DNA from 4 places in the Paenibacillus ilasis genome. Region 1 is predicted to be linked to each of the others. Evidence: riboswitches for the same ligand, from Rfam matches in the RefSeq annotation. Region 1 holds a riboswitch; each other region holds the start of a gene.
The links. Region 1 has a riboswitch for cyclic di-AMP ahead of ACETK5_RS21970 (hypothetical protein). Riboswitches for the same ligand answer to the same signal wherever they lie in the genome.

Region 1 (5,145 bases):
CGTAAAGCACCTGTGAGATACCGTGAAAGCCCGCATGGGCAATGCCCGCCTGCCCCGCGTCCGTCATGAGTGCAAGTGCGGTCGGAGCCAGGATGATCAATGGATGTACCAGAATGACAATCGCAATCAGCTTCATCTCCCGGGCCTCGATTTTTCTGCCGAGAAACTCGGGGGTTCGGCCAACCATAAGACCAGCCAGGAACACCGCCAGGATCGCGTACATGAGCATGTTCATCAGGCCAACACCTTTTCCGCCAAAAACGGAATTCAGCATCATCAGGGACAGCGGCGTAATCCCGCCGAGCGGCGTGAGCGTATCATGCATGTTGTTAACCGACCCGGTCGTGGCCGCGGTTGTCACCGTCGTAAACAGGGAGGATTGGGCGATCCCGAACCGGACCTCTTTGCCCTCCATGCTGCCCTGCGAAACGTCGATGCCCAGGCGGTTCAACGCCGGATTGCCGTTGGTTTCGGCGGCATAGTTCAGCGACAGGAATCCGATAAATAAGGTCATCATTACCGAAAAAATAATCCAGCCCTGTTTGCGGCTCTTGGCGAACAAACCGAACGTATACGGGAGCGCCGCCCCAAGACTCCACATGCACAGAATTTCGATCACATTGGTCAGCGGGGACGGGTTCTCGAATGGATGCGCCGAGTTGGCTCCCATAAACCCGCCCCCATTGGTGCCCAGATGCTTGATCGATTCGAGTGCAGCCACCGGTCCTACCGCAATTTGCTGCTCGCTTCCTTCCAGCGTCGTGACGCTGAGCGTAGGCTTTAACGTCTGCGGTACCTGCAGCGCCACCAGCACCATCGCAATGATGAACGCTGCCGGGATGAATACCCGGGTGTGGGCCTTAACGAAGTCCTCAAAGAAGTTGCCGACGGTCGTGCCCTTGCTGGTTACCGCCCGGATAAAAGCAATCGCCACGCACAGCCCGGTCGCGGCGGATGTAAACATCATCATCGTAATGACGGCCATCTGGGCCATATAAGACAATCCCGACTCCCCGCTGTAATGCTGAAGATTCGTATTGGTCATAAAGCTGATGATCGTGTTGAACGACAAGGTCGGTTCCATATGACCGATGCCGTTCGGATTCAGCGGCAGCACCTTTTGCAGCCGCAGAATCAAGTACCCCGCCGCAACCAGCACGATATTCGTTAACACAAAGCTGACGGCATACCCTTTCCATGTCATCCCTTTGCGTTCTTTCAAGCCGATCAGAGCGAAAATCGGTTTCTCCACCCAGAAGAACCATCTGTCCGTTCCATTGCTTTCATTGCGAAACACCTGGTATAGATAAGTTCCCAGCGGCTTGACCAGCAGCACCAGAACGAGTATAACGATGGCAATTTGTAAAATGCCCATGACGAATGCCTTCCTCCTTCAGCCGTTTCCCTAGAATTTTTCAGGGTGAATCAGCGCATAAATCAAATAGAGAAAAATAAAAATCGTGAATATCAACATGATCATCACGGCTGATCAGCCTCCGGTTCCGAAACCACACGCCCGCACCAGGACATAAACAGCATGAGCAGTCCGTAGGTTCCTCCCAAAATAAGCAACATAACTAAATCCTGCATGAATACAACCTCCCGAAACTCGTTGTGAAATCAGCCAAACGCTTAACTGCCAATAGACGCTATGAGAAAGGCCACGTGACGATGGTTCGTATGAAGCACCACATCAGCACCCAACCCTTTGTATATCAATCGCGGATTGCTGGAATGGGTGATCACATAAATCGACTCTGCGGTCCAAGTCCGGCAAATCCGTAAATAGCGACAGCACAGATTCAAGCTGCTTTCGAACAGAAACACCTTGCTGACGGAAAACTCAGGAATGATCCAGGTTTGCTCGTCTCTTGTATCAATCAGAATAATGTGTTTGCAGCCCAGATCTCGCAACCTCTCCTGCTCAGCCCGGTTGTTGGCTATGGCCGCAAACGAAACATGTTTTTGAATCAACTGGCGGACGAATTCCTCCCCGGCCTTGTTCGGCGCGGATACCAGGATGAATTCCTGCGGTTTCTCCATCTTCTTTTCTCCTCCTAAGGTCAGAAAGAGAAGGCAACAACAAAGAAGCCCGTGGAAAGAGAAGAACTCTTCCCGCAGGCTCCTTAATAGGACACGGTGAAATACACCATGGCCCAAGTCCACGACAATCGTTGCCTCTCTCGATACGCTTACGAGGTTAGCTGACGGATTCGGGCGTGAGAGTCGCCCTACCCATAGACCGTTATCTTGTCTACAGGATTCACCCCAGAGAGATCAAGTTCATCTCCCGACTGGTTCCCCCGTTCCTTTTCCATTCAAGGACTCAGCGAAAATTAAAAACGAGTAGCATGTTATTCTATTAGCCATTGACTTGTCGTCCAGACTAGGCGAACAGCACAGCATCAGGAGGTTTACGCGGTGAGAGTCGCATCATCCTGCTGTTTCAGTGAAGGCCCATGGTGCCTTCGCTCAAGATTCAATCCATAAAGAGCCAGGCGCAGCTCTCACACTGCCTTTAGACCTTCATGGAGCGGCTGCCCGTATGCCATGGTCTTTGATGACCGTCAATTCATAGTTCGTATCATACGTCCGGCCTTGCAGGATGTAAATGTGAGCAAAAACACATGTGGCGTTATGTCGAACAGGAACGGACCAATTCCGCTCCATTATCTCCAGAATACTGCTCTATACTATGTATTTCTCTTGTTTTCTTATATTTATCGTAATCTATCGAGATACCGAGATTTTGCCATGATAATAGATGACACGACCCAATGTACACGTTTTCTTTTGCGGTTTTTATCGATTTTCGGAATGTATCCGTCCCATATGGCCATTTACTTTTAGATTCCTCCGGCGTATGATTCATCCATCTATTCGAAACATTCATTTACGCTGAGCTCCCGACAGATCGGGAGACGGGGGAACCAAAATCGCCAATGGGGCTTCTGTTGGTGAACGGGGTGAATCCGCAGGCCTGATGGTCAGGCGCTGCGGTAGGGTGCTCTCAAGCCCGAATCCGTCAGCTAACCTCGTAGGCGCGTTTTGAGAGAGAACACCACCCGAGCCTTAAGCGGAAGCGCCCACTGGAGTAGGGCCTCTAACGATAAATAGGCCTGGAGAGCGGGGTATCTCTGCTCACCAGGCCTTTTTGCCGTGCATATAACATTCCTATAAAGGAGCGTAGATCATGACGAAACTCATCGAGGCCGCACTGGCACCCGTCATCGAAACCGCATCGCCTGTAATATGTGAAGAGCCCATCCGCAACATGGAGATGTTCCGTTTCGACCAGAGCTCGGCTGAACGCTTTATCCCCTCGAGCGATCAAGGCGGTAACTGCGGTTTGTTTAAAATCAGCTGCGAAAACGCGGCCGGGTATGCCGAATATGCACTGCCAAGCACGGGAGAGTTCGCGGATCTGGTCCGCTGGGCATCCGTCTTTACAAGGCTGAGAGGCATGCCCGTGACGGAGGCCGTTCGCTATGCCCAGAAGCAGCAGCAATGGGGATCTGTACGGATGCAACTCGCCGTATCGGCCCTCACCGATCTGGAGGCCAATCTGCAACAGCACATCACCCGTGAGCGGTTAGGTAGCCTTCCGCTGGAGCGTTCCTACCTAATGAACTGCTCGGAGGCGTATTATTTCTAGGACGACAGCTAGAAAGAGCTACCGTCCTCGCTTCCATTGCAATTGGTTGTTTTCCCCCGCTCACTTGAACATATTTTTGAGCACCATCATCAGGTTAGCCGGCTTCTCTGCCAGCCGCCGGGTGAAATACGGGTACCACATCGTTCCGTAAGGCATATAACACCGGATGCGGTAGCCGTCCTGCGCAAGCGCAGCCTGATCGTTCATCCGCAGCCCGTACAGCATCTGAAACTCAAATTCCTGTTTGTCTATGCGGCTCTGCTCGGCAAACACCTTCACCCAGTCGATGATGTGGTCATCGTGCGAAGCAATCGCGACGTAGGCGCCCTGATCAAAATGCATTTTGATCAATTTCTTATAGTTGTCAATAACCTCCCGCTTCTGCTGAAAGGCAATGGTTCCAGGCTCTTTGTACGCCCCCTTCACCAACCGCAGATTAACACCGGCATGCATTAAATTCTTGACGTCCTCCTCCGTACGGAACAAGTAGGCCTGCATCACAGTCCCCACATTGGTCAGCCCCTCTTGATGGAGCCGCAGTGTCATGTCAATCGTGGCCTGGGTGTACGGGGAATCCTCCATATCCAGACGAACGAAGTTCCGGTGCTCTTTCGCCTTTTTCGCCACCAGCTTGATGTTCTCGTAAGCCATCTCGGGGTCCAGTGCCATCCCCATCTGTGTCGGTTTCAGCGATACGTTCGATTTCACTCCCCGCTTGGCAATCCCTTCCACAAGCTTCAAATACTCCTCCCGGTACCCGGCCGCTTCATCCAGCGTCGTGATACCCTCCCCCAAATGATCGAGCGTGACGAGAATGCCCTTCTCGTTCAGCCTCTCAATTTCATCCAGCGCCTCATCCAAGGTATCGCCGGCTATGAATCTGCCCGCCAATTTCCGACCGTACTTGATCGACAACCACTTCACGAATTTATTACCGGACACCGTCAGGATCACTTTACGGTAAAGCTCGGTTCCGTCCATGCGTGCGCCCCCTTTGCAAAAGGTAAACCAAAATGCACTCTATCTTAACTCATATGCAAAAATCATGACGGCATGCAGGAAGACATACATATCTAACATAGAGCTTCTCACCAGAAGATCCTAAACACCCCACCATGATGCATTCAGCAGCTGGACCATAGACCTTAAGCTTCGATTCATATCATGTTAAGGAGGGGCCTCCCATGCGCGTACCTTTTCGGAACGAACCATTTATGGATTTCAACAACGAGTGGAACAACAAGTTATACGATGCGGCGTTATCCGGAGTCGAAGCCGAGCTTGGCCAATCGTATCCCTTGGTTATCGGCGGTACCAAAATCTATACGGAGCGTACCGCACAATCGGTCAATCCGTCTCGGAAACGTCAGGTCATCGGCATTGTATCCCAAGCCGATACCGAGCTTGCCGAACAAGCTATTCAGACGGCAGCGCGTACCTTTGAGACGTGGAAGCACACCGAGCCGAGCGAACGGGCACGATATCTGTAT
Region 2 (5,145 bases), on a different contig from region 1:
AACGACAAAGATAATGGATTGGACCCCAAGCAGGATGAAAGCCCACATATACCCCAGCTTCATGCTGTCCAGTACATACTGTCCGTATCCGGGTTCTTTGGCTCGAGGCCATGGATTGAGTCCGTCTTCTTTTTGCCATAGCCCGTTGCCCCCGACAAGGGAGAAATAGAGCAGCGCGGAGAAGATAAGCGAATAGACCGCATAAAAAATCATCATTCCGATTATACCGGTTTGCGACATCCCCTCGGATTGGAAAACGGGAATCAGATTATACGTATTCAACATCTGAATGATAAACAGCAGCGCCGATAGGAACAGGCCGCGCTTAAAGGACGTATAGGCTCTGGTCTTCACGCTGTATACAATCGCAAGAATGCCAAGGATAAGGGTGAACAGGCCATACCCTGCAAGCGTCAGCAGCGTTGCATCCTGGGTCTGTTTGTTGACATAGGCGGAATGGGCGGCCGGGACTGAAAAGGATGGCTCATAGGAGCGTAATTTCCCCTGTTCGAAGGTGAAACGGTGCTCCAATCTGGAATCGCCAATCTTGGATTCCGGGTCCACATACCGGAGCCGGGGTTCCCCTTCCCGCGTAACCAGCTCCAGTTGCGACGGATCATAGCCCGCTCGTTGGAGCCAAGGCTCTGCGAGAGCTTGCTTCTCGGCTAATGACATGCCGTCCTCGACGACAAGCAGCATCTGCCTTTGTACATCGCCCTTGTTCAGCTCAATCCGTTCATAGCTGGAGCGGGCGAAATCGTACGAGAAGCCGACGATGCCTGAATTTTGCATGTGCACGTCCACATTGAGGGCATCGCCTCCCGGTTCGCTGAAGCGAACGCGGTATACGTCATAGGGATATTTGGCTTCATAGGTTTTGTTGTATTCCGAAAGTTTCTTTTCCTTCGCCAGATATCCGTAAAGTTCCGATTTGGATTGATATGTAACCAATGCGTCATCCGTTTTTGCAGCCGTAAACTGCAAAAACTCCTGAGCAAAGCTTGAAGCCGCTTGCCGAGCCTGCTCCTTGGATATGATATTCGGGGTTGCCATCTCGGTCGAATCCGGATTCGTCGACGGAAACACCTGAAATAATAGGAACAGAATCAGGCCGACTGCGGCAGGCGCGATGAGCTGTTTCAGATTGGGCTTCAGCTTCAAGGCCTCTCTTGCACGATTCATGAAATTCCTCCTCTAAGAAAGTTGATACTCCCACTGGTATTCGATATGCCTGATTAAGAACGCATAGAGTCAATATAACATAGTTATGAAAGTCATTAGCAGCTTATCCCAATATCCGGAATAATGAAATAAATCGATGAAAATGAATGAAAGGTTTCGAAAACGTTAGAGAACCCTATGCTTGTATTCTTGAATATGCCCAATTCGCGTTCTTTTAAAGATTTTTTGGGTGAAAAACGGCATTGGGTTACGTACCGGATTGCGTTATAATCACATCATGCTTCAAGGAACCGAATATTCCAGCCGAATTTCGTACTGAAAATGGGGGAACCATGTAATTGGGGTGAATTTCATTATTCCTAGAATAATGAATAGGGCGACCTGTGGAAATGCCCGAATCCGTCAGCTAACCTCGTAGGCTGCAGCACAGGAACCAGACCGTAAGGGCACTGCGTTTTCCAGTGTCTTTTTTTCTTGATTTTTTTTAAGAAGGTGACCGATTGAACTCTAAATTTAACTGGCTCAGGCTGTCTCCGCCGCAGATTCTCGTGCTTGGGTTTGCAGCTATTATCTTCATCGGGACGGCGCTGCTAATGCTGCCGATTTCCACAAGTACGGGTGAACCGCTTGAGTTTATCGATGCCTTGTTCACTTCGACATCGGCAACTTGCGTAACGGGGCTGGTTGTGGTGGATACAGGAACGACATTCAGTTCCTTCGGAGAAGTCGTGATCATGCTGCTGATCCAGATCGGCGGGCTCGGCTTCATGACGATGGCCACTTTATTTGCCTTGGCTCTCAAAAGGCGCATATCGCTCAAGGATCGTCTCATTCTGCAGGAAGCGATGAATCAGTCCTCGATGGAAGGAATCGTAAGGCTGATTCGCAGAGTGCTGCTGTACTCCCTCATCATCGAGGCCTGCGGCGCTGTCATTCTATCGATTCGTTGGGCGTTCGATATGCCGCTTGGCCAGGCGATTTATTACGGTGTCTTTCATGCGGTCACGATGTTTAACAACGCCGGTTTCGATTTGTTTGGTGATTTTCGGAGTTTGACCGGGTATGTCTACGATCCTGTAGTCAACGTTGTCGTGATGTTTTTGATTGTCTCAGGCGGCATTGGATTTATCGTCCTATCCGATCTGATTGATTTCCGGAAACAGCGGAGACTTTCCTTGCACTCCAAAGTGGTGCTCACCATGACGGCTACCCTGCTGCTGGTTGGATTTATCGTCATTCTTATATTCGAATTCACCAATCCGAGGACGCTCGGCTCCCTGAATTGGGGCGGAAAATTCTTCGGCGCGTTATTCCAATCCGTAACGCCGCGTACAGCCGGCGCGAATACTATAGATATTACGGGGCTTAGACAGGCCACGCAATTTTTTATCGTGATTCTGATGTTTATCGGAGCATCCCCAGGTTCAACCGGGGGCGGTATCAAAACCACAACCTTCACCATTATGGTGGGGGCGGTCATCGCCATGATGCGCGGGCGTGAAGACATCGTCATGTTCCGGTATCGCCTGGCCCAGGAGCGGGTGCTGAAGGCACTGACCATTGCATTACTGGCCCTGCTGCTCGTTCTAACCGTATCGATGATTCTGTCGACGACAGAGGAAGGGGACTTCTTGGAGATCCTCTTCGAAACGACGTCCGCCTTCGGTACGGTGGGTCTCTCCATGGGCTTAACGCCTGATCTGACGGTGTTTGGGAAGGTATTGATCAGCATTACGATGTTTGCAGGGCGATTGGGGCCTTTGACGCTTGCTTATGCACTGGGGCCGAAAAAGGGTAAAGAATTATATCGTCATCCGGAAGGCAAAATGATTATTGGATAAGGAGTACAGGAGAGACATGAAACCAAAGCAATTTGCAATCATCGGTTTGGGACGATTTGGCGCCAGCCTGGCGCTTGAGCTGATGGAACAGGGATATGAGGTGCTCGGCATCGACCGCAATGAAGAGGTCGTCGAGGATATGAGCGAGCTGCTGACGCACACGGTGGTGGCGGATGCTACGGATGAAGAGGTGCTTAAATCGCTCGGTATCCGTAACTTCGACTGCGGGATTGTTGCGATCGGAAACGATATTCAGATGAGTATCTTATCTGCCATCTTGTTGAAAGAGCTTGGTGTTGCCATGGTCGTTGCCAAGGCAATTTCGGTGCTGCACGGCCGGGCACTGGAGAAGCTGGGCGTGGACCGGGTGATCTTTCCGGAACGGGATATGGGGATTCGGGTAGCCCATCAGCTTGTCACGCCCAACCTGCTCGACTATATCGAATTATCCAAGGACTATCTGATTGTGGAGATGACGGTCACGGACTGCATGGACGGAAAAACGCTTAGTGAGCTCAATACGAGGGTTCGCTACGGTGTCAGCGTGGTGGCCCTGAATAAACAATCCGGCATTATCGTAGCCCCGACAGCCATGGATGTGGTGAACTCCGGCGACATTATGGTGGTTATCGGGTCCAATGATAATGTGGATCGCTTTGAGTCTGAGGTCGTGAATATGCTGGAAAAATAAATATAGAAGAAAAACCTGACGACCTTATATCCGTCAGGTTTTCTTCATTTTATCCTCTTCGAGCTTACGGAACAGAATTTCCGTTTCGTCAATCCAGCGGCTGGCCGCCTTGCTCAGCTCCGAGGCCTGGCCGTAGATCAGCGAAGTCGTTCGCCGGGTTTCAATGAGTGCCGGAATATGAATGTCAACAAGCCCGTTATCGGACAACAGCTGCGGCCTCAGATAGGATTTGGGCAGCAGCGCGGCCGCCTTGCAGGTCGGGATGAGCCTGACAATCGCTTCGAAGGAGTCGATCTCCATCCGGATATCCGGCATAATACCCCAGCGGTGGAACAGGTCATCCGTCAGCTTGCGGTACCAGGTTCCGGTCGAGAAAATGATCATCGGCAAGCCTTGAAGCTGCTCGATGCCAACATCCTCGATTTCCGCCAGCGGATGTGAGGACGGGATGACAAGCTCCAGATGGTCATCAAACAGCGGGATGCAGTTCAAGCCCGGCTGGTTGATGGAGGAGGCGACAATGCCGACATCGACCCGTTTATCCCTTACATAAGATACGATTTCATGGGTCTTGCCGGTGATCAGCTTGATTTCCGCTGCCGGATGACGCTCCATGAAGGCATTGACCAGCGGGGGCAAGGTAGTCTGAAGGGTGGTCAGACTGGCGCCCAGGTTGATCGAGATCTGATCTCCCTCCCGGTAATGGGCCAGAGTCTGCATGAATTTGATCTGCTGCTGTCTCTGCTCCAAGGCAAAAGTGTACACAATCTGCCCGATGGAGGTAAGCTCCAGTCGTTTGCCCCGGCGGTTGAACAGCTGCAGCCCGAGCTGATCCTCCAGCTTGGCTATTTTTCGGGACAGGGCTGGCTGTGACAAGTTAAGCAGCTTGGAGGCTTGGTTTATGCTGGATTGCTCTACGACGACGGCGAACATGTCCAGTTCTTCGAACATGGAATTCCTCCTATATAAAATAGACATGCGTGCAAAACATTGCTTATGCGTATAGATTATAACGATTAATAATTATATTGCAATTCCATTATAAGAAAAAAAGGAGTAACATGAAACATGACACAAGTTGTTCACACGAATGCCGAAATAGGCAGCTTTTTGTCGTTGCAACGGTTAATGCGTGTTCATAAAGGTCGGTTTAGATGCCGAATGGCTTCCTGATTCACTTCGTGATCAAAAGCGGGCTTTTTGAACAACCTTCTTTAGGACAGGGCAAGTGTAATTGTTCTGAAAATAGGAAAGATTGAAAATGAAAACGCTGCACATTGGAAAGGGGAACGTCAACTGATGAAAGGGTATTATTCCAGAAAGCTGCATTCTTTACTCGGTGTCATACCGCTTGGGGCATTTTTGCTCAGCCATATGATTTCCAACTTTAAGGCTTTCGAGGGTGGAAAGGAAGGCTTCGCGAGCGCGGTC
Region 3 (5,145 bases), on a different contig from region 1:
TTACTCTTGCTATTAATAATATTCAAAGCAATCGGTTTCTTCGCACCCTGCTTCTGCTCTTCATTCTCCACTGCTGCCGACCTCCTATATCAGAGCCGATTCATACGTATCAGCTGCTAAATTGATAACCCATGTCCCAATAATTTTATTTTAACTAATAATCCCCCAAAAGCAAACATATACATGCACTAGATGCTTGTCAACGGGAGGTTGTTCGATATGGTCCCACCACGTGCCAAAGTCTTTCTATCATCCCTGCTTGCCATAGGTTTGCTTGCAGGATCGATGCCGATATTTCTGAATCCAGGGTCCTCAGCGTCTGCTCTTGCCCCAAATGCGGGCAAGCCCTCCGCCTCTGCCGTGGAGAAGGCCCCGCTCTCACCGCCTAAGGTGCAGCCTAATATTCCCGCTCCGGCCTTAAGCGACCGGCTGGTGGAATATCATATGGATGTTCGGTACGAGCCTGAGGAGAACAAGCTTAAGGGCAAACAGACACTCACTTGGACTCATCCAGGCAAAAAAAGCGTAAACGAGCTGTACTTTCATCTGTATCCCAATGCATTTGCTTCCAATGACACGACCTTTATGAAGGAATCGGGCGGCAGGCTTCGTTCCGATCCCATGCCAGACGACGGATACGGCTCCATGGCCATTACCAGCGTGAAAACAACCGAAGGACTGGCCCTGACCCATCGCCTTCAATTTGTTCAACCGGATGACGGCAACATCAAGGATCACAGCCTTGCCAAGCTCCGGCTGCCTAAACCCATCAAGAGCGGGGAGAGTGTTACCATTCACTTGGAGTTCGAGGTCGAACTTCCCAAAATATTTGCTCGCATGGGAACCACCGAGAATTTTATTATGGCCGGCCAATGGTTTCCTAAACTTTCGGTCTATGAACCCGCTGGTCTTCGCGGAAGAACAGAGGAAGGCTGGAATCTTCATCAATACCATGGCAACTCCGAATTCTATTCGAACTTCGGCATCTACAGCGTTCGCATCCGAGTGCCCGAAAATTACATTGTCGCGGCGACCGGATTCCCTACCAAGCCTGCCCAAAAATCAAACGGGGAAAAAATTTATCAATTCTATGCGGATGATGTGCATGATTTTGCCTGGTCGGCATCGCCAAACTTTGTCACGGCAGAAGAAGCATTCTCCGCACCAGGCGTACCGGGGGTCCGCATCAAGCTGTATCTCGATCCGGCCCATAAAGACTTAAAGGAGCGTTACTTTGATGCCGCCAAGTCGGCACTCGCTTCGTTTGGAAAATGGTACGGAACCTATCCGTATTCCACGTTGTCCATCGTCGTTCCGCCGGAATCGGGCAACGGGGCAGGCGGCATGGAATACCCGACGCTGGTCACGGCCTTCGGTGCCAAAAACGATTCGCCGGGATATGAGCTGGAGCGGACCGTCATTCATGAGATCGCCCATCAATATTTTTACGGAATGATCGCAAGTAATGAATTTGAGGAAGCGTGGCTGGACGAGGCCTTTGCAACCTATGCTGAAGAACGAGTGATGGAAAAAGAATACGGTATTACCTCCAATACGGCAGCTCAGGGAGCATCCATTACTTCCCCTGCACCGCTGAAGATGGAATCCTGGAAATACAGCTCCCACGAAAACTACGCACTGAATGTTTACACGAGGGGCAAGCTGGTGCTGCAAGGCATCGAACGGCAGGTCGGTCCGCAGATGATGGAGAAGATTCTTCATACGTATGCCCAGAAATACCGGTTCAAGCATCCGACCACGTCCGACTTCCAGAAAGTTGTAGAGCAAGTAAGCAAAACGTCCTGGCAGCCGTATTTTGACCAATATGTATATGGAAGCCAGATGGCGGATGTCGCCATCGACGTGATCAAAACCAAAAATAAAGGCACGGCGGAACATCCTCGTTATGAGTCTACGGTCAAGATTACGAGCAAGGACGGGGATATAACCAATGTGCCGATCGTGTTCGCCTTTGAGGATGGCAAAACGGTGGAGCGGACCTGGAGCGGCAAGGACGGCAAAGTTACTTACACCCTGGAGTACAGCACTCCGCTCGCCTGGGCCATGGTTGATCCCAAATACTCCATCGTCCTGGAGAACAAACACATCAATAACTATATGAAGGCAGGAATGGATCCGAAGGTGGTTACACGCTGGAATCTCAGTATTACCAAGCTTGTGGAGACGCTGTTCGGCAGCCTGTCATGGTGAGGGGGGAGCACATGAAAAGTTACGCAGGCCAAGGGTGGACCAGTGTTAAAGACCAGCTATACGTCTCGATTCTGCTCTTCTTATACCGTTTGCTGTGGGGATACTGCCTGTACCGACTCGTAAAATCGGCAGTCGTTCCCCTTCTGATGCGATATCCGGATTCTGCCCCTAACGAGCTCAGCCGTCTGTTATTCTTCTATGAGGGCGAGATGAGCCTAACCCTGAGCAGCACGGTCCACACCTACGGATGGCTTCTGGCCGGTTTGCTCCTGATCCGGATGGTTCTCACCCCGCTCATTCGGGCCGGCATCTTCTACAACCTTCACCAGGAAGCCAAGGGCGAGCGTGGTTTATTCTTCTTCACTGGCATGCGCAAACTGTGGAAACCTGTAACGCTATTCTATCTGATTGAGCTTATTCTCACCTTTGTGCCCGGTTACTGGCTTCTGCCCAAAATTCTTCCGATTCTGCTAAATGGGATTCAGGAGCCTGTTCTGCCCCTTCATGCACTGCCGTATGCCGTTGGCTGGTTCTTGTACGCCTATCTAATCCGCCTGTTATTGCTCTATATGCAGTTCGGGCGCACGGGAGACTTTGGTATGATCAGCTCTCTCCATGCGCTCTTCCGCCGCTTGGGCACGGCAGTGCTGTTATCCATCACCATCGGCGGATCCGCCTGTGTCATTCTGTTGCTCCTGAGCTCGGCTTCGCTCTTCTGGGCCGGGTTGATCGGCTTAATTATTCAGCAGGCCTCTTATTTTCTGAATGGACTTTTCCAAATTTGGGTAATTTCCGCTCAATATCATTTGTGGAGAGATTCCTCCTCATCGCATCCTTAATCGTTACAATTCGTTACCCTGAAATGATGAAACATGCTCGCGAATAAGCTGTAATCCGAAGTGACACGTTTCTATCCGGGTCTTGATTTTACAAAGAATAAGAGTTCATTTATCCTCTATATTACAAATTTCTGAGCGCCAAATTACAAAAAAACCTGTTTCCCCAAGATGGGGACAGGTTTTTTTGTTTAAAAATGATCTTTCCTCGTTTGCCAAATTGTTAATACTCTGCTAAAATAACGAATATGTTAGTAACAACTTTGTCATCTTTACTGTAACTTTTTGTTGGAACGATGTAAATTCGTTATCTATGTTGGAACGTCAGACGTCAATGAATGGGTTCATCAACATTTTAAGGAGCCGAATTCCCATAACGATATGGGAAGCGGGGGATCCGTTTTGGGTGAATTGATCTCGCAAGAGAGGGATCATAGGGGACCTTCAACCGAACCCTTAAGCTAACCTCGCAGGCAATGGAAGGAGCTTTTGTTTTGAAAAAGAAGTTAACGGCTGTTTCTCTAGGCCTCGCACTCGCACTCACATTAGGGACCGGAAGCGCTTTCGCCGATTCCAAATTAAATACTGCAATCAAACCAGCCATTGGTGTCTCTTATAAAACAGGCGGAACCACAACGAATGGTTTTGACTGCTCCGGATTCACCAGCTATGTTTACAAGAAGCTTGGCCTTAGCCTGCCGCGTACATCTGCAGCTCAATACAAAGTAGGTACGGCAGTATCCAAGAGCAACCTGAAAGCTGGCGATCTCGTGTTCTTCAACACATCCGGTAGAGGTGTATCTCATGTGGGTATATATGTTGGGAGCGGCAAATTCGCTCATTCCTCATCTTCGCGTGGTGTCATTATCAGTCCGCTAAGCCAGAGCTATTATGCCAACCGATATGTAGGCGCTAAGAGAATTATGAGTCAAAATACGTACAAATCTGTAGCTGTGAACTACAATTAATGTTGGAACTTTATTGATTTACTCTTACAAGAAAGCCCTGGGCTTATGAGATTGTGCCGATCTCATCCAGCGGCTTTTTTCTTTTGTTTATTCTGTCTATACCTTTATAACGTTCAGGACAACGGAAAAGTTCCCGCTTTTCGAAAAAAAATGAAATTTATTCTACAAGTTCACTTCACTTCGCCATGTCTTCACATCTTCTACCCTTTATATACCCTTCTCTCCCTTCATTAAACACCCATTTTGGAAAAATATTGATTTTATCCGATGCTTCGACGGCTAATGCTATTGAAAAATAGCGAAATTCACCAAGAAATAATTGCCAATCTCGCTTGCTGTCTGATAGAATGGACGCAGTAACAACTTTGTCATTAATGTAAGTGCTTTAATCATAGATTGCTATGCCGAATTCCCGGCCGAACGGGAAGCGGGGGAACCAACCCACGGGTGAATTGATCTTGCCGTCAAGAGATCATAGGGAACCTTCAACCGAACCCTCAAGCTAACCTCGCAGGCAACGAAAAGGAGCTTTCCATGCTGAAGAAAACATTATCGACAGCAGCCCTGAGTATCACGCTGTTGTTCACTTTGGGCGTTGGCAGCGTGTTTGCGGATCGTGCGCTGGATCACGAAATCGATAAGGTGCTAGGTACAAAATACAGCTACGGCGGCACGACCACGAGCGGATTTGACTGTTCCGGCTTCACCATGTATGTATATGCTAAACTCGGTCTGAAGCTACCGCATCAATCCGGCTCTCAATTCGACATGGGGACAAGTGTATCCCGTAAGGAGCTGCGCGCTGGCGATTTAGTGTTTTTCAACACATCGGGCCAGGGCATCTCCCACGTCGGCATTTATGTCGGCGATGACAAATTTGCCCATGCCTCCTCCAACCGCGGCGTGGTAATTAACCGCCTTTCAGAGGAGTACTATGATCAGCGATACGTGGGTGCGAAGCGTATTATGAGCAATGATAAGTATGAAGAGTCAACCGGTGAAACATCCTAAGTTATAGAGGCTAATCATCCTATACATACTGCTTGCCCGTTAAAGGAGCCCTTACCTCTCTTTGACGGGCTTTTTGATGTGACTTGAATATTCGTAAAATGGTTATTATTCATGCATAC
Region 4 (5,145 bases), on a different contig from region 1:
AGATTGCGCTCATATTGACGAGCTACCTGAATGGCCGTAACGAAGTTGTGTGAATTCTTATAGCTGTCCAGGCTAAATAAATCGTATGGCTGTCGTCTCTTCAGAACACCATCATGACCTGTAATTACAACGATATCAGGTCTTACCCGCGGAAGAAGACGATATAATGAATCGGCCATCCCCGACTCATTGATATAATGGCCTTCCGCTGGGACCCGAAGCTGATTGTACAAGGTCAAACTCTTTTTCAGGTATTGGGGATCTCCATCCAAATGCAGCACCTTGCCCGGCACGTCAAAATAACCTTTATCCGCAAGCTGTCCGCCTTCAATATTGCGCAGGCTCGCCAGTTGACGCTCGCCCTGCTCCTGTCTGTGCTTCTGCAGGCGGTCCAGCGACTCATTGGCTTTGATCTGTGCCTGCTTTGTTCGTTCGCTTAAGGTGGGATGCGGGACCGTGACCAGATCATCAGCGGGAGCATCGGCCAGTAACCGGAATTCCGTCCCTTTGATGACAATATTATTATTTTGCCGCATGCCTTCTACCCGGAACGTTACATCGCCGCCGTAGGATTTACGAACGACCAAGTCTCCCAAGTTCATCACAACATCACCCCTACCCTATGGTATGGGCTACTGTGACTATTGGTTCTTACGAAACATCAATTTATCGCGTTGAGACCTCGACGGGTCTTATGGGCTCTCTAATGGCTGTATTAACGTATATCCGCATTGTACAATATGTTGCTAAGCCGGGCATACTCTTCAATACTCAGGGTCTCACCGCGCCGTGAGGGCTCGATGCCCGCTTGCTGGAGCAATTGTTCCAGCCGTTCACGACCTTCCCCTGGAAAAAACCGGCTCTTCAGATTGTTGGCAATCGTCTTCCTCCGCTGTGCGAAAGAAGCCTGGACCACCTCGAAGAAGAACCCTTCGTCTTCTACGCTGACAGGAGGCTGTTCCCGGACCGCCAGGCGGATAACCGCCGATGCGACATTCGGCTGCGGGATAAACACCGTGTGCGGCACAATACAGACCAGCTTAGGTTCGCTGTAATATTGAACGGCAATACTAAGGCTGCCGTAATCCTTGCTTCCCGGTGCCGCTGCCATCCGCTCTGCCACTTCTTTCTGAATCATCACCACAATATTCTCCAACGGCAGCTTTTCCTCCAGCAGCTTCATGAGAATCGGCGTCGTAACATAATACGGCAGATTGGCAACCACACTTACCTTCGATACGTCCGCGAAATCCTGACGGAACAGCTCATGAAGATCGACCTTCAGTACATCCCCATGATGCACCTTCACATTCTCATAGGGCTCCAGGACCTCCCTCAGGATGGGAATCAGGCGCTGATCAATTTCGACCGCGGTGACGGTTCCTGCCGTCTGTGCCAGCTTCTCGGTTAATGCACCGATACCAGGACCGATCTCAAGAGCTCCCTTATCTTCATCCAGTCCTGCAGCTTCCACAATTTTATACAGAATATTCTGATCAATGAGAAAGTTTTGACCCAGACTCTTCTTGAAGGAGAATCCATGCCGTGAGATGATCTCCTTCGTCCGTCTTGGTGTTGATATATCCTCGATCCGATTCATTGGCTTACGCCCCCTTCTTCCAGTTGTGCAAGTGCGGCCAGAAATTCTTCACGCGATATTTGAAACATGGCCAATCGTTTATGGAATTGCTTGCTGTTGCAATATCCGATCCCCAGCAGATTTCCCATCGCCATACGTCTTGCCGCCGCCTCCGGGTGCGCTGATAATCCAGCCTCCAGCATGTCCTCCAAGCTGATCAGGCTCTCTCCACCCTCAAAGGAGGTATGAACCCGATCCAGCGCACGCCGTATCGCCTCTGGCGAGGCATTCTCCACGCCGATATCCCCTTTGCGGGTAGCATCTGCTTCGGGAATAAAGGCATGCTTGCAGCCAGGCACCCCCTGATCCACGATTTTGCGGATCCGCTCCCCTGCATGGTCAGGATCTGTCAATATAATAACGCCTCTGCGCTCCTGGGCAAGCGCTATGCGTTTCAGGATTTGCTTGTTGATCGCTGAACCGCCCGTTTCGATCGTATCGGCGTCTACGGCCCGTTTAATGGCAACGGTATCGTCTCTGCCTTCCACAACAATCACTTCTTTAATCATGCGTTCGTTCTCTTCCTTCCCAAGCAAAGCAGGCCTGTACAACTTTAAGGTTCAACCAACTTGGCCTTAAATACTCCGTTCTTAACAAAACAAAAGAAGAGGAAATATTCCCTCTTCTTGATCATCATATATTATAAGCTAAATAGTATAGCATTAGAATGGCAATGTAAATTGGAATTCATGCGTCTAGTTCAATTCAGGCTTAACCGGACCGATCACGTAAACGGTGCGGCCGCTCTTCCGGCCGAAATTCATGGCCGATTTCAACGAATCGTAATAAACATCGATTTTGTTGCCTTTGATGGCACCGCCCGTATCTTCAGCACGACGGAAGCCAATGCCTTCGATATAGACCCACCATCCGATTGGGATGATGTTAGGGTCAACGGCGATGGTGCGCCCTTCAGTAACGCGTGTGCCGGATGCAGTGCGCGTACCGATTCCTTGCTGCTCGGCGGAATACGCCGTCATCGACACGTTGTTCAATACCTTCTTGTATTTAAAATCAACGCCTGCGCGGGAGACTACATTGTTCTCCACAGCCTTGGCGGTCGTTACTTTTTTCGTGCCCGACAATTTAGCCGGTGTAGCTTTTACATCGGTGGCTGCCGCCTGAACGATAACAGGCTTCTCCACTTTTTTCGTGCCTACGGCAATGATTTTATCCTTCGTTCTGCGCTCAATCTCTTGGGAGACCTTCGTCTTGGAAACCAGCTTGCCATTGTGGTAGACCTTCTCGTAATGGTTCACCATGAGACCAGGCTCGCCCCGCTGAATGACGCGGTTATCGCCCTTTTCAAGCGATGGGTCGGCTGTCTTGATCACGCGGAATTCGCGGTCTTCCGTCTCCTTGACTTTTTGTTTCGTGACGCGAACGACATGGATATTCATATTGCTGGTCAGCTTCGTGTCTTGCGACGGTTGTACTATATCTTCACCCTGGATCGTAACGCCAGCCTCTTTGAGTACATGATCAACCGTATCCTGGGATGTAAATATGGTTTTGGTTGTGCTGCCTACCGTAACTTTGACTGGAATTGCCCGTTCAATGATAATTCGGTCTCCGTCCTGGATCGCGCCGTTCAGAGGCATCGAAATCTGATCCTGGGGACTCAACGTGATCGCTTGCTCATCCAGCAATTCCTGCAGCAACGATCCACGTGTTTCCACCGTAGTGACCCGGCCGTCGACGACAAGCTGAACCTCCTTGCCTGCCTGATCATGTACAACCAACGATATGAGAAGTGATACCGTAACGGCACCCATGGCGCCGAGCAACATCAGTTGACGCAAATTGTCATGCTTCCATCTCAATGCGTAAGACATGCTGGATGATTGTGATTCATGGGTTTCTTCAGGTTGAAAAATGCCCACTATTCCATCCTCCTTCATAGTCCCGCCGTCTAGGTAAACGCATGAATGCATTTGACGTGACTATAGCAATTTTTCTCACAGGGCATCCTGCTATCTATCTACACCCTGCGTCAATTCCCGTCTTCCGTCCATCTGCCATCACCTCCTGTTTACCAAGAGTATGATGATCCCTTCTCCATTATTCAAAAATAAAAGAAAGCCATTGAAAGAGTACTAGAGGCTCTAACGTGGCTTCCTGATGAATGAAATCATGGAAATGGTATGCACGAGATTTCCCCTCTTATTTCGCTTACGGAGTTAGCTGTCGGGTTCGGACGTAAGAGAGACGCCCTATATCCGGATACCCGCTCATGGCGAGATCCTTCAAATTCACCCCAAAGACCCGAAAAAGAAATCAAATACAGCTTCGTGCATTCAGACCAGTATGCACTGCAGTATCGGTTCCCCCGTTCTCCAGAATTTCGGAGATTAAGCGAGACGGTTCATGAAATATTCGGCTGCGATCTGCACATCACAGCTTCTTATCACTGAAAAGATGATATCCTGTTTACATGCAGGTTGTAAAGCAACATTCAACCACATTTTCTCATGTAAAAGGTTAAAATATTGTAATATCAACGCCTTTTCTGATTAAAAAACTTTAATTAATCGCGATTGCTCTCTTTTTCATCACTTTTGCTCTCGTTTTCGTTAAATGCCAAATCGTTCCAGCGCATTTTTGGTGGTAATTTGGGCCAATTCCTCATAGGACAACCCTCGAATTTCGGCTGCCGCCTCCGCCACCAATTTTACATATGCGGTCTCATTTCGTTTTCCGCGGAAGGGATGGGGTGTCAGGTAAGGCGCGTCCGTTTCGATCAATAATCGATCAAGCGGAACCTGTGCCAAAACCTCTTTGGGCTGCTTCGCATTCTTGAACGTAATCGGCCCGCCAAATGAGATATGGAATCCCATATCCAAGCACATTTTGGCCGTTTCCCAGCTTCCGGAGAAGGAATGCATGACACCGCCGACTTCGGAGGCCTTTTCCTCCCGCAAAATGTTAACGATATCTTCATGCGCATCCCGATTATGAATGACAATGGGCATGTTCAACTCCCGGGCAAGTCCGATCTGACGTCGAAGCACACGGTGCTGGACTTCTTTCGGGGATGTATCCCAATAATAATCCAAACCGATCTCGCCGATTGCCACCACTTTCTCATGACTGCATAAAGCAGCGATCCAATCGAGATCCTGATCCTCCATGGTAATCGCATCTACAGGATGCCAGCCCACCGCCGCGTAAATAAAATCATAAGTCTCTGCCAGCTTCATCGTGGTCGGGATCGTCTCCCGGTTAAATCCGATATTGATCATCCTGGTGACGCCGGCTTCAAGCGCCCGCTGGATAGCCGCTTCCCGGTCTTCGTCGAATTGGGGAGCGTCCATATGAGTGTGCGTGTCGAACAGCATAATAATCACACTCTCCTTCCTGTCGTTTCTGTGTCGTATATCTTCCATTAGTTGGGTAAATTACAAATGCACCAAGCGTTATTATTCCCACTGGGTTAATGTTGTTGTTTGAAAACACCGGCTATCTTCTCCGGCATTTGAGCCAGCAGCGGACCCACCTTCTCCTCC

Region 2: another riboswitch for cyclic di-AMP. It lies ahead of ACETK5_RS00445 (TrkH family potassium uptake protein); the one in region 1 lies ahead of ACETK5_RS21970 (hypothetical protein).
Region 3: another riboswitch for cyclic di-AMP. It lies ahead of ACETK5_RS31995 (C40 family peptidase); the one in region 1 lies ahead of ACETK5_RS21970 (hypothetical protein).
Region 4: another riboswitch for cyclic di-AMP. It lies ahead of ACETK5_RS32350 (G5 domain-containing protein); the one in region 1 lies ahead of ACETK5_RS21970 (hypothetical protein).

The regions. Positions count from the first base shown of each region.
Region 1 is NZ_JBHDJG010000002.1:407,936-413,080, reverse strand. It holds gene kdpA (potassium-transporting ATPase subunit KdpA) at 1-1,375, opposite strand, end outside; gene ACETK5_RS21980 (potassium-transporting ATPase subunit F) at 1,406-1,474, opposite strand; gene ACETK5_RS21975 (hypothetical protein) at 1,633-2,043, opposite strand; cyclic di-AMP (ydaO/yuaA leader) riboswitch at 2,174-2,342, opposite strand; cyclic di-AMP (ydaO/yuaA leader) riboswitch at 2,887-3,060, shown strand; gene ACETK5_RS21970 (hypothetical protein) at 3,194-3,655, shown strand; gene ACETK5_RS21965 (proline dehydrogenase family protein) at 3,716-4,636, opposite strand; gene pruA (L-glutamate gamma-semialdehyde dehydrogenase) at 4,840-5,145, shown strand, end outside.
Region 2 is NZ_JBHDJG010000001.1:65,883-71,027, forward strand. It holds gene ACETK5_RS00440 (CPBP family intramembrane glutamic endopeptidase) at 1-1,182, opposite strand, end outside; cyclic di-AMP (ydaO/yuaA leader) riboswitch at 1,474-1,618, shown strand; gene ACETK5_RS00445 (TrkH family potassium uptake protein) at 1,683-3,023, shown strand; gene ACETK5_RS00450 (potassium channel family protein) at 3,040-3,714, shown strand; gene ACETK5_RS00455 (LysR family transcriptional regulator) at 3,748-4,665, opposite strand; gene ACETK5_RS00460 (succinate dehydrogenase cytochrome b558 subunit) at 5,014-5,145, shown strand, end outside.
Region 3 is NZ_JBHDJG010000008.1:51,380-56,524, forward strand. It holds gene ACETK5_RS31980 (YwhD family protein) at 1-71, opposite strand, end outside; gene ACETK5_RS31985 (M1 family metallopeptidase) at 220-2,211, shown strand; gene ACETK5_RS31990 (hypothetical protein) at 2,223-3,050, shown strand; cyclic di-AMP (ydaO/yuaA leader) riboswitch at 3,399-3,538, shown strand; gene ACETK5_RS31995 (C40 family peptidase) at 3,542-4,015, shown strand; cyclic di-AMP (ydaO/yuaA leader) riboswitch at 4,408-4,547, shown strand; gene ACETK5_RS32000 (C40 family peptidase) at 4,553-5,026, shown strand.
Region 4 is NZ_JBHDJG010000009.1:46,982-52,126, forward strand. It holds gene yabG (sporulation peptidase YabG) at 1-602, opposite strand, end outside; gene rsmA (16S rRNA (adenine(1518)-N(6)/adenine(1519)-N(6))-dimethyltransferase RsmA) at 716-1,600, opposite strand; gene rnmV (ribonuclease M5) at 1,597-2,148, opposite strand; gene ACETK5_RS32350 (G5 domain-containing protein) at 2,335-3,522, opposite strand; cyclic di-AMP (ydaO/yuaA leader) riboswitch at 3,793-4,007, opposite strand; gene ACETK5_RS32355 (TatD family hydrolase) at 4,213-4,980, opposite strand; gene ACETK5_RS32360 (HD domain-containing protein) at 5,073-5,145, opposite strand, start outside.